2 regions of the Lysinibacillus sp. NPDC094177 genome follow, and region 1 is predicted to be linked to the other one. Evidence: predicted binding sites of a transcription regulator. Region 1 holds the regulator's gene; the other holds the start of a gene.
What was found. Region 1 encodes CtsR, which represses protease genes until heat stress. Its sites were predicted from a motif close to ATGGTCAATAAAGGTCAAACA; they were not measured.
Positions count from the first base shown of each region.

Region 2: a site for CtsR is predicted at 6,173-6,193, ahead of ACQKNC_RS03660 (ATP-dependent Clp protease ATP-binding subunit). Genes of this name have one in related genera too.

Region 1 is NZ_JBNNTW010000009.1:59,184-68,183, forward strand. Features, by position in the region: gene radA (DNA repair protein RadA) at 16-1,392, opposite strand; gene ACQKNC_RS15215 (ATP-dependent Clp protease ATP-binding subunit) at 1,634-4,078, opposite strand; gene ACQKNC_RS15220 (protein arginine kinase) at 4,068-5,177, opposite strand; gene ACQKNC_RS15225 (UvrB/UvrC motif-containing protein) at 5,174-5,722, opposite strand; gene ACQKNC_RS15230 (CtsR family transcriptional regulator) at 5,737-6,207, opposite strand; gene ACQKNC_RS15235 (DUF4870 domain-containing protein) at 6,410-6,715, opposite strand; gene ACQKNC_RS15240 (class I SAM-dependent methyltransferase) at 6,838-7,521, shown strand; gene corA (magnesium/cobalt transporter CorA) at 7,594-8,550, shown strand; gene ACQKNC_RS15250 (hypothetical protein) at 8,613-8,822, opposite strand.
Region 2 is NZ_JBNNTW010000002.1:9,526-18,525, reverse strand. Features, by position in the region: gene fabF (beta-ketoacyl-ACP synthase II) at 1-561, opposite strand, end outside; gene ACQKNC_RS03675 (beta-ketoacyl-ACP synthase III) at 592-1,530, opposite strand; gene ACQKNC_RS03670 (chloride channel protein) at 1,918-3,156, opposite strand; gene ACQKNC_RS03665 (YjzD family protein) at 3,742-3,936, shown strand; gene ACQKNC_RS03660 (ATP-dependent Clp protease ATP-binding subunit) at 3,984-6,110, opposite strand; gene ACQKNC_RS03655 (Crp/Fnr family transcriptional regulator) at 6,382-7,068, shown strand; gene ACQKNC_RS03650 (metal-sulfur cluster assembly factor) at 7,632-7,940, opposite strand; gene ACQKNC_RS03645 (prolyl oligopeptidase family serine peptidase) at 7,994-8,758, opposite strand; gene ACQKNC_RS03640 (Cof-type HAD-IIB family hydrolase) at 8,880-9,000, shown strand, end outside.

The sequences.
Region 1 (9,000 bases):
CATGCACAAGCTTCTTTATAGTTCTCTAAAGCAAGCATTCAATGCATCCTTTATTGTTTCTACACCAACTATCTCAATGCCTTGTGGGAAATCCCATCCACCGATATTCGAGGCCGGTATGAAGGCCCGTTTAAATCCGAGCTTTGCTGCCTCAATCACACGTTGTTCAATACGAGATACTCGACGCACCTCGCCTGTCAAACCTACTTCCCCAATAAAGCAATCCGTTGCTCTGACAGCTTGATCCTTAAAACTTGAAACAATGCTTGTCAACACAGCCAAATCAATTGCAGGCTCATCAAGCTTTACACCGCCAGCAACTTTAATATATGCATCCTGTGCTTGTAACATCAGACCCATTCTCTTTTCAAGGACGGCCATAAGCAGTTGTACACGATTTTGGTCGACACCTGTTGCCATTCGTTTGGGATAATTAAAGCTTGTTGGTGTTACAAGCGACTGAATTTCAACTAGAATTGGCCGTGTACCTTCCATTGAAGCCACGATCGTTGACCCTGCCGCTCCCTGTGAACGTTCCTGTAAGAACAACTCAGACGGATTTAACACTTCCTTTAAGCCCCCCTGAAGCATTTCAAAGATAGCAATTTCATTCGTAGAGCCGAAGCGGTTTTTTTGGCTACGTAAAATACGGTGATTATGATGTCGTTCTCCTTCAAAATACAATACCGTATCAACCATATGCTCCAAAATACGTGGCCCTGCAATTTGCCCTTCTTTTGTTACATGTCCCACTAAAAAAATTGCAATCCCCTTTGTTTTTGCAATTCGCATAAGTTCCGCTGTACATTCACGCACTTGTGATACACTACCAGGTGCACTCGTTACCTCCGGATGAAAAACAGTTTGAATAGAATCGACAATAACAAACTTCGGCTGTACATCGTCAATGGTCTGATTTAATAACTCTAAATTCGTCTCAGAATATATATAAAGCTCCTGTGATATTACCCCTAAACGTTCTGCACGTAGCTTTGTTTGACGGATGGATTCCTCCCCAGAAATATAGAGTACGCGATGTCCCTTATTCGAAAGCAACGCGGATACTTGTAATAATAACGTCGACTTCCCAATCCCAGGATCCCCCCCAATTAATACAAGAGAACCTGGTACGATACCTCCACCTAACACTCGGTTAAGTTCACCCATTTCTGTTGCAACTCGCGACTCCTCAGCAGCTTCAATCTGCATAATAGGAAGAGCCTTTTGGGTAACAGTAGCAGAATGTTGGAATGCCCCACGTGGCCCTTTCGCAACGACCTCCACTTCTTCAACCATCTTATTCCATTCTCCACACCCTGGACATCTTCCCATCCATTTTGCGGATTCATAGCCACAGCTTGAGCATACAAATTTTGTTTTTTTCTTTGCCAAATTGCATCCACCTCGAATATTTGTTCTTATATTTATTGTACATAAAAAAGGACAGCTTGGCACTATAGCCTTGCTGTCCTTTTCAAATAAACATTTATCTGGCAGAAATCTATCTATACCAAAGACATTTGCTGAAAGAAGTTGAATCTCAGCTAAAGCAAAGAGATTAACTGCCCGTAAAAGCCAAGTGGTGAAGACTAATAATTCGTAGGGAATGAAGAAGCACCCCATTAAATGAAGATTATTTAGAAGTAGAAACTTCCTCTTTTTTCTTCACAACAAACTCTTCATTTACGTAATCAATGATAACTTGATTGCCCTTCTCTACATTGCCTTTAAGTAGTTCTTCCGATAAACGGTCTTCTACTTGTTTTTGTAATGAACGACGTAGTGGGCGAGCACCATATTGAGGATCATAGCCTTCCTCTGCAATTTTCTCTAGAGCTGAATCCGTTAACTCTAACGAAATGTCCTGCTCTTTCAGACGTTTTGTTAAAGCATTCGCCATCATCGCTACGATTTCTTTTAAATGTTCTTTTTCTAGTGAGTGGAAGACGATCATTTCATCGATACGGTTTAAGAACTCTGGGCGGAATGCTTTTTTCAATTCCTCGAGCATTGTACCCTTCATATCTTTATACTTCGTATCAGTACCACCTACATTAAAGCCAAGGTTTTTCTGATATTTTAATGCATCCGCACCAACGTTTGATGTCATGATAACAACTGTGTTGCGGAAATCCACCACTCGACCTTTAGAATCTGTTAAACGGCCATCTTCAAGTACTTGAAGTAAGATATTGAAAACATCTGGATGAGCCTTCTCAATTTCATCTAGTAATACTACAGAATATGGTTTACGACGAACCTTTTCTGTTAGTTGACCACCATCATCAAAGCCTACATAGCCTGGAGGTGAACCAACTAAACGTGAAGTCGAATGTTTTTCCATGTACTCAGACATATCAACGCGAATCATTGCGTCCTCATCGCCAAACATAACCTCAGCTAATGCTCTAGCAAGCTCTGTTTTACCAACCCCTGTAGGGCCTAAGAAAATAAATGAACCAATTGGTCTTTTTGGATCTTTCAAACCAGCTCTTGCACGACGAATTGCGCGAGAAATTGCTTCTACCGCTTCTCCTTGACCTACAACTCGTTTGTGTAGCTCTTCTTCAAGCTGTAATAGCTTAGAAGATTCTTCAGAAGCAATTTTTGATACTGGAATTCCAGTCCACATAGATACTACCGCTGCTACATCATCCACTGTAACTTTTGATTCGGCTTTACCCTGTTCTTCCTTCCAATTTTTTCTTGTAGTTTCAATTTCATCTTTTAGCTTTTGCTCTGTATCTCTTAATGACGCTGCCTTTTCAAATTCTTGACCTGAGACAGCTGCATTCTTTTCAGAGCGCACATTTTCAAGCTTATCTTCTAGTGCCTTTAAGTTTGGTGGCACTGCAAATGAACGTAAACGTACTTTAGAACCCGCTTCATCTATTAAGTCAATCGCCTTATCTGGTAAGAAACGATCAGAAATATATCGGTCACTCATTTTTGCTGCCGCTTCAATTGCTTCATCTGTGATTTTCACACGGTGATGTGCTTCATAACGATCACGTAAGCCTTGAATAATTTGAATCGCTTCTTCTACAGTTGGCTCATCAACTTGAATTGGTTGGAAACGGCGCTCTAATGCCGCATCCTTCTCAATATATTTGCGATACTCATCTAGTGTTGTCGCACCAATACATTGAAGCTCGCCACGTGCTAAAGATGGTTTTAAAATATTTGACGCATCAATAGCACCTTCTGCACCGCCTGCACCGATCAATGTATGCAATTCATCGATAAATAAAATAACATTGCCTGCTTGGCGAATTTCATCCATTACTTTTTTCAAGCGATCCTCAAATTCACCACGATATTTTGTTCCAGCAACAACTGTCCCCATATCAAGTGTCATGACACGTTTATCACGAAGAATTTCTGGCACTTCATTATTAATAATTTGCTGTGCTAAACCTTCAGCAATAGCTGTTTTACCAACACCTGGCTCCCCAATTAATACAGGGTTATTTTTTGTACGGCGAGAGAGAACCTCGATTACACGTGTAATTTCCTTACTTCGACCAATGACAGGATCTAAAGTGCCTTCACGAGCAATTTGCGTTAAATCACGCGCAAGGCTATCTAATGTTGGGGTATTGGCAGCTTGTGCAGCTTGTTGACCAGATTGAGCATTATCGTTATTGCCTAATAGCAATAGCACTTGCTGACGAGCCTTATTTAATCCGACACCAGCATTATTTAATACACGGGCCGCTATACCTTCACCTTCACGAATAAGTGCTAATAGTAAATGCTCTGTTCCAATATAGGAATGACCTAATTTGCGTGATTCATCGACTGATAGTTCTATTACTTTTTTAGCTCGCGGTGTGTAGTGAACAATTGGACCAACATCCTCTTTACCTTTCCCTACAAGCTCTTCAATACCTGCTTCAATCATTTGAGGACTAATATCAATGGCTTCTAATGCCTTTGCAGCAATACCGCCACCTTCTCGGATAAGGCCTAATAGAATATGCTCTGTTCCAATTGATTCGTGTTTCCAGCGAATTGCCTCTTCTTGTGCAAGCTGTAATACCTTTTGCGCGCGTTGTGTAAAACGATTAAACATCAAATGAATCCTCTCCTTTTCCCCTAATAATTGGCTTACTCATATTTTCTCGATATAATGCATCACGAAGCATCTCAGCTCGTACGCGATCTCGCTCAGCAGGTGGCAAAACGTCCCCTGCATAATGCTGTAAAAAACCAGGTTGCATACTGACTACACATTCGTTTAATTTGGTCGCTTTAATACCTTCAATTAACTGTAAATCTACCCCCAAACGAACATTGGATAGACAGGTGGCTGCTTCCTCACTCGTTAAAATTCGAGCATGTGTTAAAGTACCTAAAGCACGGTATACGCGGTCCTCTAAAGCAAGCTCTGCTTTTTCCATTAGCTTGCCTCTTGCATGCCGTTCTTTTTGAATTATTTTTTCAGCGACACTTTGGATGTCCGCTAAAATATCATCCTCTGTTTTTCCTAGTGTAATCTGATTTGAAACTTGGTAAACATTACCTGTATTTTCGCTACCCTCTCCATATATTCCCCTTACCGTCATTCCTAATCGCGTCATTGCATTAATGATTTGATTCATTTGACCAGTAAGTGTAAGGGCTGGCAGGTGCATCATGACAGATGCTCGCAAACCAGTACCAATATTTGTTGGGCAACTTGTTAAATAACCAAATGTATCTCGAAATGCATAAGGCAAAGCTTTATCTAGGGTACGATCAATTTTATTGGCCTGCTCGTATGCCTTTTGAAGTTGAAAACTCGCTGTCATACATTGAATGCGTAAATGATCTTCTTCGTTCACCATAATGCTAGTTGATTCGTCATCAGATAAAAGCATGGAGCCAACCTGCTCTTTTTTTGCAAGTTGAGGACTAATTAAATGTTTTTCTACAAGTATTTGACGCTGTAAAGGTGTTAAATCCTTTGTAGCAAAGTATGAGTAATTTTCTTGAAGTTCTGTACTATCCTTTATTGCATGTGTAACTGCCTGTTCCACCTGTAATGCCTCATCCTCTGTAAAGGCTAATGGAAAACGATAACCATCTAAATTTCGAGCAAGGCGGATGCGCGTACTAATGACAATATCTGAATAATCGTCCTCCATACTCATCCATATTGGTGTAGCACGCTCTAAAAACCCTTCAATCATCACGACACATCACCACCTTCGAATTGTAGCTGCTTTTCAAGTTCCTTCACTTCATCACGAAGCTTAGCTGCCTCTTCAAATTGCTCTTCATCTACAGCAACCCTCATACGTTTACGAATATCTTCAATTTGCTTTTTGATGACATAGACATTACTTTGAGCACCGGGCACTTTCCCTATATGCTGAGGACCAGCCTGTATACGGTTAAAGAGCTTCGGTAAGTGTTCGCTAAAGGTGTCATAGCAGATAGGGCATCCAAATTTACCTTCTTTTAAAAACCGTTTATACGTAAATCCACATTGTGAACATGTTTGAGTTTGTGGTTGCGACTGCTGTTTTTCACCCACTTTTTGTTGCTGCCATGAAGGTGAGCCAAACCAATTGGATAATAGCTGTTGAATAGATATTGGCTCTTGCTTAAATTCAGCATGAAATGGATGGAACTGCGAGGCGCAGACGTCACAATAATGGTGCTCCACCTTTTGACCACTTTGAACTTGTGTTACGGTAACTGTCGCATTACGCTGCTTACAATGTTCGCAAATCATTTCCATCACCTCTTTTATTTTTGCTGTTCATATTTAATCGTTGTTAACATCGCTCGTAAAATTTTGGCTCGAATTTTATCTCGTAACGGGAGTTGCAAATCGATAGTTGAACGATCAACTGCTGCTAACATTATCTTCGCTTCTCGCTTTGAAATTACCTGCTCATCAATTAATCGATAAACTAAATCTTCTGCCATTGTTTGCGATGCCCCACCTTCTATTTGCCTGAGGACATCATCGATTAGATCAATTTGTGAATTCGCGCGGACACGTAAAATTCGAATGTATCCACCACCACCACGTTTGCTTTCAACAAGGTAACCTCGTTCGGCCGTAAATCTTGTATTAATTACATAATTTATTTGTGAGGGTACACATTGAAATTTATCTGCGATTTCACTACGTTTTATTTCAATATGCCCTTCTCCACCTAATTCAAGTACTTGTTTTAAGTAGCCTTCTATGATGTCTGATATATTACGCATTTTAGGAATTCACCTCGCTTACTTCACTGACTTTGACTATCTTTGACTTTCTTTGAGTATATTATACAAAACGCTTGAAAATAATTGCAATTATTTCGCCCACAGAAAAATTAAAGCGCCTATCCTTAGTTATAAGATACCCTTTTCAGCAATAGAAAAAACGCAAGCATATGCAACTAGCATATACTTGCGTCTATAAAAATTATACCCAACGGCCAACAATTGGATAACGCCAAGGCTCATCAGATAAAGCCTTCACAATACCGATAATTGGTACAACAAATAACATGATCCCGAAAATTATTAAAAACGGTATGCCAATTAATAAAAAACTTAAAACACCTGAAATTCCAACTAAAACCCACATCACAACTTGGAACAGTAACGCTTGAACGGAAATAGCTTTTATTTCTTCATCCGAACTAATTAAGAAAAATATAATTGGTACTACCCATGGCGCAAAAAACGCACTTGCGTGTATGATTACCTTAGACCATTTAGTTTCCACTTATATCAACCCTTCCATTTAATTTTTCTTTATTTTATGTACTATTATTTACGGCACCATACCTTAAATAGTTTCAAATATAAATTGGATTTATAAAATTTTTGAAAGGCATGTGATACTTGATGGAATTTAATAACACACTTGCAAACGAATATGAAAAAGGTATTCGTCGTACGCTACCAAGCTACGATGCAATGCTACGTTTAACACAAACCTTTTATCAATCTACATTACATGAGAAAGCTGAATTTTTAGTAGTTGGCTCTGGAAGCGGTAATGAAATTTTACAACTTGCAGAGAAAAGACCTCATTGGTCATTTGTTGGTATCGATCCATCAGAGGCGATGCTACAAATAGCTGGAGAACGTTTAAAATCTCTACCTAATAATATTTCTTTATATCAAGGAACTATACTGGAAACTAAGCTACCTTCAGTGAAGTTTGATGCAGCAAGCTGCGTACTAGTGCTTCATTTTATACAAGATACTCAAGAGAAGCTTGAAACATTAAAAAAAATAGCAAATAATTTAAAGCCTGGTGCTCCATTTGTGCTTGTCTCAAAATACAGGCAGCCTGGTTCCTTAGAAACTGAGCTACAATTTGATTTATGGCGTGCTTATTGGCTACAGCATACAAAGCTATCACCATCAGACGTAGCGGAAATGGAGAAATCCATTCGTTCTCTTTCATTTATGCTTGAAGAGGATATTTTATCACTCTTACAGCAGGCTGGCTTTACAAAACCATCTAGATTCTTTGCCACTACTTTATTTGGCGGCTGGATATGCTATAGAGAGAGCGTATAAAATTTAGAGTGTTATTTCTTGAGAAGATAAACACATCTGTTAGGATAGAATTACAGGATTGAGGTGAATGCTGTGATACGTACAATCGGTATTACAAAAGACCAAAAGCTTATAAAAGATTTTCCGCTTGAAGATATACACAAAAACGAATTTGAATGGTACTGGGTCGATTTTAATTGTCCGACCTATGAGGAAGAACTACTTTTAGATACATTTTTTCATTTCCATCCACTCGCTATAGAAGATTGTTTAATGCGTTTACAGCGGCCAAAGCTCGATTTTTATGATGATTTCCATTTCTTTGTTATCCAAAGAGTTAACGAAGAACTAGCAGCTGAGGAAGTAAATATTTTTGTTTCTAATAAATTTATTGTTACATTCCATAAAAACGTAGCACCGGAAATAGATCGAGTACAAATGATGTTAGAAAAGCAGCCAAAAAATTGGGAACGTGGCACAATATATTTAACATACCAGGTAATCGATAAAATCGTTGATAGCTATTTCCCACTTGTCTATAAGATTGAAGATCATTTAAATGCACTTGAAGATGAGCTTACCTATCAAAGTAACCCCAATGCTATGAAAATTGTGTTTGAATTCCGTAGTGATTTGCTTGATCTACGACGCACCATTTTACCAATGCGTGATTTATTATATCGTATCCTTAACTCGTACCGATTTTCACTTAAGAAATCAGAACGAGCTTATTTTGGAGATATTTACGATCATCTTCTTAAACTGACCGAAATGATTGAATCCAACCGTGAGCTCACTGCTGATATGCGTGATAGCTATATGGCGATGAGCTCTAGTCGCATGAACGGCATCATGATGACCTTAACAATTGTTTCAACAATCTTTATCCCTCTAACGTTTATCGCCGGTGTGTATGGAATGAATTTTGACAATATGCCAGAGCTACATGGGGAATATAGCTACTTCATCATACTCGGAATTATGATTCTTATCGCTTTATTTATGCTGGGAATCTTTAAACTTAAAGGCTGGTTTAATTTATTTAAGTGATAGTACTCGCGGAAAGCAAGCTAAAGGCACCTTAGACATGTTTCTAAGGTGCCTTTTCACTGTTAATAAGGACCGCGATCATCAATTTTACCTTCGCCTTGTTGTGGAAATAAAAAGTATGCGAGTACGCCAGATACTAATGTTGCACAGATAGTAATAATTAGTTGATCTAAATCTGGTACTTCAGCATAGTAGTTTCTTAACATGTAAACCGATCCAATTGCTACAATTACCATAACTGGAATAATAAATTTGAAACGTTTTTTCTCCATATAATACCTCCTCAAAACTATTGTTACGCTCAATCTAAACAGTTCGTATTTTACAGGTTTCCTATTCCAAATTCAATTTACCTATTACCTTTTTAATAGTCTATTTAATGACTTTTAATCGACAATAATCTATAATGCCTATAAAAAAATAAAGAAATAAACTAAAATTTTAACCAAA
Region 2 (9,000 bases), on a different contig from region 1:
AATCATAACGTCTGCATCACCACGTTCAATTACTTTAAAAGCATCCCCAATGGAGTTTGTACCTGAAGCACAAGCAGTTACTGAACAAGAGTTAATGCCCTTTGCACCAAAGTGAATCGACACTTGGCCTGAAGCCATATCTGGAATCATCATTGGAATAAAGAATGGACTTACTCGTCTTGCTCCACGCTCTTGGAATGTTAAAAATTGTTGTTCGTAAGTTTCCATTCCACCGATTCCAGAGCCAATCCAGACACCTGCACGTGGTGCTAGCTCTTCATCAATTGTTAATTGTGCATCTTCCATCGCCATGATGGACGCTGCCAAGGCATAATGTGTAAAGCGATCCATTTTACGAGCTTCTTTACGTTCGATATATTTTTCAATATCAAAGTCTTTCACTTCAGCGGCAATTTTTGCTGCAAAAAGATCTTTATTTAAACGTGTTAACTCGCCAACGCCAGATTTTCCAGCTTTAATGTTAGTCCATGTTTCTTCGATGCTATTTCCTAGTGGTGTAACTGCGCCAATTCCTGTAATTACTACTCGTCGTTTACTCATTGTATTACTCCCCTCAAGCATTTTTCGTTTTTATTTTCCCCATCTTATTGTAACGGCACCCCATGTTAAGCCACCGCCAAATCCAACAAGTACTAATAGATCATCATCTTTTATCTTACCTGCTTCAAGCTCATCTACCAAAGAAATACCAATAGAAGCTGCCGATGTATTCCCATATTTGTGAATCGTTTTTGACATTTTTTCTGGTGGTAGATCTAGACGCTCACGAGCAGATTCCATAATTCGTATATTCGCCTGATGCGGCACTAAAAAATCTACGTCTTCTTTTGTTAAACCTGCTTTTTCTAATACATTTATTGCAGATTCACCCATTTGACGAACTGCAAACTTAAATACTTCACGGCCATTCATAGCGATTGTGTCCTGCTGTGTTAAGTACAAATTCTTTCCACCTGTACCGTCAGCGCCAAGCTCAAATGATAAAATACCTCTACCTTCTGATACTGGACCAACTATTGCTGCACTTGCACCGTCACCGAATAACACAGCGGTATTGCGATCTTCCCAATCAAGTACTTTCGACAGCTTTTCAACACCTACTACTAAGACATATTTATAAGCATTTGATTCAACAAATTGCTTTGCTGTCACTAAACTATATATAAATCCTGCACAAGCAGCCGCTTGGTCCATCGCAGCTGCATTAACTGCTCCAATTTGCTCCTGAACCATACATGCTACACTTGGAAATGTTTGATCTTGTGTTACAGTTGCTACAAGGATTAAGCCTATTTCCTCTGGTGTAATACCTGCTTTTGCAATAGCTTCTTTTGCAGCAGCTACTGCTAAATCTGAAGTTTCTTGATCATCAGCAGCAAAATGACGTTCTTCAATCCCTGTGCGAGTTCGAATCCATTCATCCGAAGTGTCCATAATTTTTTCTAAATCAAAATTTGTAACGACCTTCTCCGGAACGTATTTGCCAATTCCTATAATACCAGCGTTCATTTAGCAACCCCTCTGCTTTCTTACTATCAATTATTAGTAACTGGTCATAATTATAACTCATAATGACGGAATGGTGCAAGATGATTTAATATCAACGGGTTAAAGCTAGCAGTATTGAGGTTTTAGTAATATATACATAAATAGGAGATAATGGTTCTAAACTATAACGTGGGTTGATTTCCGTTCTGACTTATATACATGGCATACTTTCCAGGAAATATAAGAGGTTTTTTCGAGGTAAATAAAGCGAGAAATGTACAAAAATGTGTGAGTAAGGCAACATTAAGACCACCCATGATGAAGTGGTCTTATTATAGCTTATTTAACTAAATACTACTTCACGTTTATCCAAGTTTTCGTGGTTCAAATCAAAGTCTTCCCCTAAAATTAAGCAGTTATTTTTTGCGGGGATTTTTTTCTCAATTTACTTAACAAAATAAATAAAACTACAATCATTAATATTACTGGGGCTAACTCTATCGGAAAAAATAGCATGAGAGACAGTCCTACCAGTAAAGGTGTCTTTAAAATAGCGATCGAAGCACTACCACCTATAACAGCAACGATAAAGAGCATATCTAGTTGTGGAAAAAAAGTCGCGATCGCGTAGCCTTGTAAAATACATGCAAATATAACCGGTAAAACATTCCCACCAACCCAGCCTGACTTTAAACAAAACTCCATAAAAATCAGTTTTAAAATAGAACCCAAAATTAAAGTAGCAATCGAAAGTGTCGGTACTACACTAGGTAATTCTTGCATAGAAAGTTGGCCAGAAAACAGTAGGTTAGGGGCAACTAAAGACATTAAACCAATACCAATACCACCGATAACACCACTTAAAATAATTTTATTGTTCATTTTAGAAAAGAATTTTTTCATCGCTCTTTCCATTAGTTCATAAAGCTTACTGAACAAAATTCCAAATAAAACAAAAGGAATAAAAAGAAGCAATTCATCAAAACCCCAACTCGTTTCCCCTAACTTTGTCACAAAAGGAGGTTGTTCTGATATTTTAATGATAAACATAAAGGTCATAATACCGTTAACGATAAATAACATATATACCAATTTCTTAAATAAAAGCATTTTTTTCTCTTGGGGAGCCCGATCAGAACTATAAGGGATAAGGTACTTATGAGGTAAAGCTAATTTTTTTAGTTTAATTAACCAAGATTCCTTTTTCCACTCGTTGTAGGAAAAATAAAAGTAACGCATTTTATCTGCCTGCCAAACCGATAACGCAATAACAGAACTTAAAACGGCTGCTGCAGGACCTACACTTGCACCAAAGATTAGAATTAAAAAAGCAATAAAAAAATTGAGACTTAGATTTGAATAGTCCATTCTTTGAGTTGTTTTTAATTCAACAATAGCATCAGAAGCTGTTTTAGGTAGAGTAGTTCCATACTTATACCTGCTAACACCTACTAAAAAACCACCTAGTATACATAAAAATAATGTATAGATGGACGGTACTTTAAAATTATTGGATATGTCAGTCCATAAAAAATCTGTCAAGCTATTAACTAATATTAAAAAAACAGAAGAAATAACACCGATTATCCCACTTAAAATTAAGCCATAAACAAGTAATCCGATTATTTTATAATACTTCTTATTCAAAATAAAATTCACCACTTTTAAATGTATATAAGACTCTCTCTTGTTGCATTAAGTAACTATATTCATTAATTTTAATAATGATATAACTATACTAGACTTCACAATAAAAGTGCTAGTATTTTCCTATCTAAATCTATATTGAACTAATAAACAGTCTTTGTCTTTAACTGTGATATACAGGAAATAAAAGAATATGCAATTCTTTTCGGAGAGAACACATTACATGTTGTTGAAAAACTTTATGGATCAAAATGTGTAGTGTAGGACACAATTGCCTAAAATAACTCTTCAAACTCATAATAAAGAAGAAGTGCAAGCTGAATTAAAATTAATGCTTTTTGCCCTATTCTGCTCGACTACGAATTGAGTGACCACGACAATCCCCTGCCTCAAGTATTAACGACGTTTCGAATATTGGTGCTTCTAATGAAATTGCATTAAAATAAAATAAGTATTGTTCTTGTTGTGACAAATTCGCCATGTTTAACAGAAAAGGTTCTTTTTTTTTCAATTTATGTTATGATATTATAATGAATATGTAGTAAAAACTTTATGATATAAAAAAGTTCGGTTGAGGTGAAATTAATGCAATATATCGTAACATTCGTATGGTCATTCCTACTAGTTTCAATGTTAAACTACGTAGTAAGCTCTGTACTTGGTGCACCGTTTGATTTCCAAACTGCTGTAGTCACATCAGTTGTATTTACAATTCTTGTTTTCATTATCGGTGCAGTTATTCCAAACGAGTCAACTCCAGAAGCTGCAGACAATCATTAATTTAACTAAAAAAACCTGTTTCGCTTAATGCGGAACAGGTTTTTTTGTTATTTTTCAACGATACATTGACCATCATGCATTCGAATGTGCAATGTTTCTCCTGGTAAGACTTCACCTCGAAGCAATTCTTTTGCAACCGCTGTTTCAATATATCGTTGCACGAAACGTTTAAGTGGTCTTGCGCCAAACTGAGCATCTGCTCCTTGTTCTACAATCCAATCAATTACATTTTGTTCTACTTGTAAAGAAATGTCTTGCTCTGCCACTCGTTTGACAAGCTGTTCGACATATTTCCAAGCAATCGCTGTAAAGTGCTCATCTGAAAGTGCATGGAACATAATAATATCATCCATACGATTTAACAGCTCTGGTTTAAAGTGTTGACGCAGTGCAGCCATCACTAAATCCTCAACTGCTGTATCGTCTTCCTTTGCTTCCATTAAATAGCTTGAGCCAATGTTAGAGGTTAAAATGACCACTGTGTTCGTAAAGTTGACCATACGGCCTTGGCTATCAGTAATGCGCCCATCATCTAAAATTTGCAGTAAAATATTCGCAACGTCTGGATGGGCTTTTTCAATTTCATCTAATAATACAACTGAATATGGATTTCGGCGAACAGCTTCTGTTAATTGTCCACCTTCCTCGTAGCCAACATAACCTGGAGGTGCCCCTACAAGACGTGATACGCTATGTTTCTCCATATATTCACTCATATCAATACGAATAAAATGATCCTCAGAATCAAACAGCTGAGCTGCTAGTGCCTTCGCAAGCTCTGTTTTACCAACACCTGTTGGCCCTAGGAATAAAAAGCTACCAATTGGTCGATGCGGGTCTTTGATACCAGCTCGAGCACGCCATACCGCTTCTGTGACAAGCTGTACAGCATTATCTTGTCCGACAACACGCTCATGCAATGTATCTTTTAAGCGCAATAATTTTTCACGCTCACCTTCTACTAATTTCGTCACTGGTATTCCCGTCCAGCGTGAGACAATAGATGCGATTTCATCAGCTGTTACCTCTTCACGTAAAATACGTGATTCCGTACCATTCTCTAATTGTTTTTCCATCTCTTGAATTTCCTTTTCAAGAGTAGGAATTTTACCATGACGTAATTCAGCAGCTTTATTTAAATCATATTTACTTTCTGCTTCATCTAAGTCACGACGGTATTTATCAAGTTTTTCACGTTTTTTCTGAATCCCTTGTAACGCTTCTTTTTCGGTTTCCCATTGTTTACGCATGCCCTCAGAGGATTCCTTGAGGTTTGTTAATTCCTCACGTAGTTGCTCTAGACGCTTTTTACTTGCCTCGTCCTTTTCCTTACGCAATGCTTGCTCCTCAATTTCGAGCTGCATAATACGACGAGTTACTGCATCCAATTCTTGTGGCATGGAATCAATTTCTGTTCGAATCATCGCACATGCTTCATCGATTAAATCGATGGCCTTATCTGGCAGGAAACGCTCTGTAATATAACGATTTGAAAGCTCTGCTGCCGCTACGATCGCACGGTCATGAATACGCACCGCATGATGTAACTCAAAGCGCTCTTTTAAGCCTCGTAAAATAGAAACTGTATCCTCAATAGAGGGCTCACGTACAAGTACTTGTTGGAAACGACGCTCTAAAGCAGGATCTTTTTCAATATACATACGGTATTCATCTAATGTTGTAGCCCCAATACAATGTAGCTCACCTCGTGCAAGCATTGGCTTTAACATATTCCCGGCGTCCATTGCACCATCCGTTTTACCTGCACCAACAATAGTATGAATTTCATCGATAAATAAAATGATACGCCCTTCAGATTCCTTCACTTCTTTAAGTACGCCTTTTAAGCGTTCTTCAAATTGACCTCGATAACTAGCACCTGCTATTAACGCACTCATATCAAGCTCGTACAATACGCATTCTTTTAATCCCTCGGGTACATCACCTTTTACAATACGTTGTGCTAACCCTTCTACGATTGCTGTTTTACCAACACCTGGCTCACCTATTAAGACAGGATTATTTTTCGTTTTACGCGTTAAAATACGAATAACATTACGAATTTCTTCGTCACGACCGATAACCGGGTCCATTTTACCGTTCTTTACTTCTTCTATTAAATTACGTCCAAATTGTTCTAATGGTTTCTTATTATCTGTTTGTTGAAATTGCATGTTTAGCACTCCTTTTCAATAATGTTAGCGGAATCCCGTTTGCCATTCTGTTTCAAAAAAAATGTTTGACCTTTTTTGACTAACTTTATTTTACAACATACGACAAACCTTAGCAAAGAATTAGCCCTAAAATTTCTTCCCTTACAACTGGAAAATTACGTTATAATAAAAGTATGTTTCTTGAATTTAGTATCGAAATTATTCACCATCCTTTTGTAATAAACAGCCACTTATTACAAAAAGAAAGCGATGTGTTGGAGATATGGTTATAATGGACAATATGCAAGAGAAATTTCATGGTCTTTTTCAAAAGCACGGTGTTTTTATCAAAGTGAATAAGGATAGCAAAATTTTTTTAGAGGGCGAACGTGCGAAAGAAATATACTATATAAAAACAGGAGCTATCTCGATTAATCAGGAAACGGAGAACGGGAAGGAATTAACCATTCGTATCTGTGGTCCAGATAGTATCATTGGAGAAGGCTCATTATTTTGTAACTTTACGCACAATTCCATGACTGCTAAAGTATTAGAGCCCTCTAGTTTATATGTACTAAGCCGTAAATCACTGGAACTTTCACTAGTGGAACAACCTGTTTTAATGGTGGAATATATGAAGTGGTTGCAGACAGAAAATTTAAAGCATCAAAGTCGTTTGCGCGATTTAGTTTTAAATGGTAAAAAGGGCGCTTTATTTTCAACGCTCATCCGTCTTTCGAATACTTATGGTAAGCCTTTAGAAGATGGTACTATTTTTATCAATTTCCCGTTAACAAATACAGAAATCGCTAATTTATGTGCGACGAGTAGAGAAATGATCAATCGCATGCTTAATGATTTAAAGAAACACAATATTATTTCCTTTGAAAAGAGTTATATAACAATTCATGATGTCCAATTTTTAAAGGATGAAATCGCTTGTGAAAATTGTCCGTTACAAATATGTCGTATCGATTAATTCGTTACACGCAAAATCCCCGCTTACGAGTTAAGCGGGGATTTCATATAATGGTCAAGCTTTATACAAATATACCATTAAATTAGGCCTGTCTGGCAAAGCGAGGGGTTGATTTCCGTTCCGACTGGGCGCTTTCCTGGGGGCGTCCGATGAGCCGCTTCACTCACTTCGCTCGCTCCAGGGTCTCATCTGTGACGCTGATCCCCAAGGAGTCGCCCAGTCTCCACTCCAATCAACCATTTCACTAAGTATGAGCCTTCTGGCATGACACTCTAATTTATAGTGATAAAACAAAATTTCAGCAATGTGTGTTTTGTACGAAAGCAAAGCAACAGAGGAGGAAGCGGCACAATGTTCCAGAATGTCGATCACAGATAAAATTTCGAGAAACGCTGATAGCATCGAGAATCGCCCCCACTGGAAACTGAGTGCCCCGGACCCGGATCCCCCTCATTTTAAAGCCCGCAACAATCACAAAAATTCGACTATTTCGTATTTCAAAACTGCAAAATCCCCGCTTGCTGTTGCAAGCGGGGATTTCTTATCATGCTTTAAGTGGATACTTATCGTACACCTAATGCCATTTTCGCATAGCGAGACATTTTATCTTTTGACCACGGTGGATTCCATACAATGTTTACATTTGTACTTTTCACTTCTGGAAGCTCACCTAATGCTGTGTTCACTTGGTCAACAATCACAGGTCCAAGTGGGCAGCCCATAGAAGTTAGCGTCATTGTAACGGTTGCTACACCTGCTTCATCTAAATCTACATCATATACTAAACCTAAGTTGACGATATCAATACCAAGCTCAGGGTCAATTACATTTTCTAATGCACCGAACATGCTGTCTTTCATATCTTGATCCATCTGTATTTCTCCTTCCGTCACAGTGTTAACTTAATCATAGCAGATGCATCTTATTATGCCAAATGCTGTGCAAGCCATTCAGTTGCTGCTAACATACCGTCTCGAGACACAGCATGGCCTGCTCTTTTATTAGCTAAGAATTTTAAATCTTCTGGATTTGATTCATAATATTTTTGTAAAGTTAAATAAAAATTATACGTATCATTGAAAGGTACAGTTTTATCTAATTCCCCATGCCAGAAAAACACAGGTCGTCCTGCAAATTTTTCTGGTGTTAGGCTGACATCGTATTTAGCAAGAAGCTCATTCGTTTGTTGTACTTCTTCTTCGGACATTGGCCAATCCACACCGCTTTTAGTGAATTGCTGTAATTGATACTCCGCTAATTTAAGAAAACCCGGTGCACCCATACATACTGCTGCTGTTTTCACCCAATCATATTGCTTTAAACATCCTGATGTCACAATTCCACCCATCGATGTACCAGCAACGCCAATTTTATCATTCGCTAATAATTTTTTATTCTTTAATTCATTATATAATTGTTCAACTTCGTGAATAGAATTTAAAACAATATCCCAAAAATGTAAGCTCATTTGCATTTCAGCTAGGCCTTCACTACGGTCGCCATGTAATTTTGCATCAGGTAATAGGACACGCACCCCTCTGCCTACTAATTGATATGCATAATGTAAGTTATGTTCTTTTGCACTCATAAAGCCATGTAAGAAAATCACTACTGGGGTTTCTTCATTCATATCATCTGTATGTATATGTAATAAAGGAATATTTCCCCACATTTCTTTCTCAACAATCATCTTTGTCACTCCCAACATTTGTCTCATCTTTATGTTAGCAAACTTTTCTCGATGTGACAAAATTTTGACGAATGGTTTACAAAGAGATACTATTCAAATTATAGGAAAGGGGCAATGAGCTATGAAACCGCATTTAATCGTTTTAGACTTAGATGGTACGTTATTAACGGACCAACAACAAATTTCAGCCAAAACTAAAAAAACATTATTGCAGGCAAAGGAACAAGGCCATCAAGTTATGA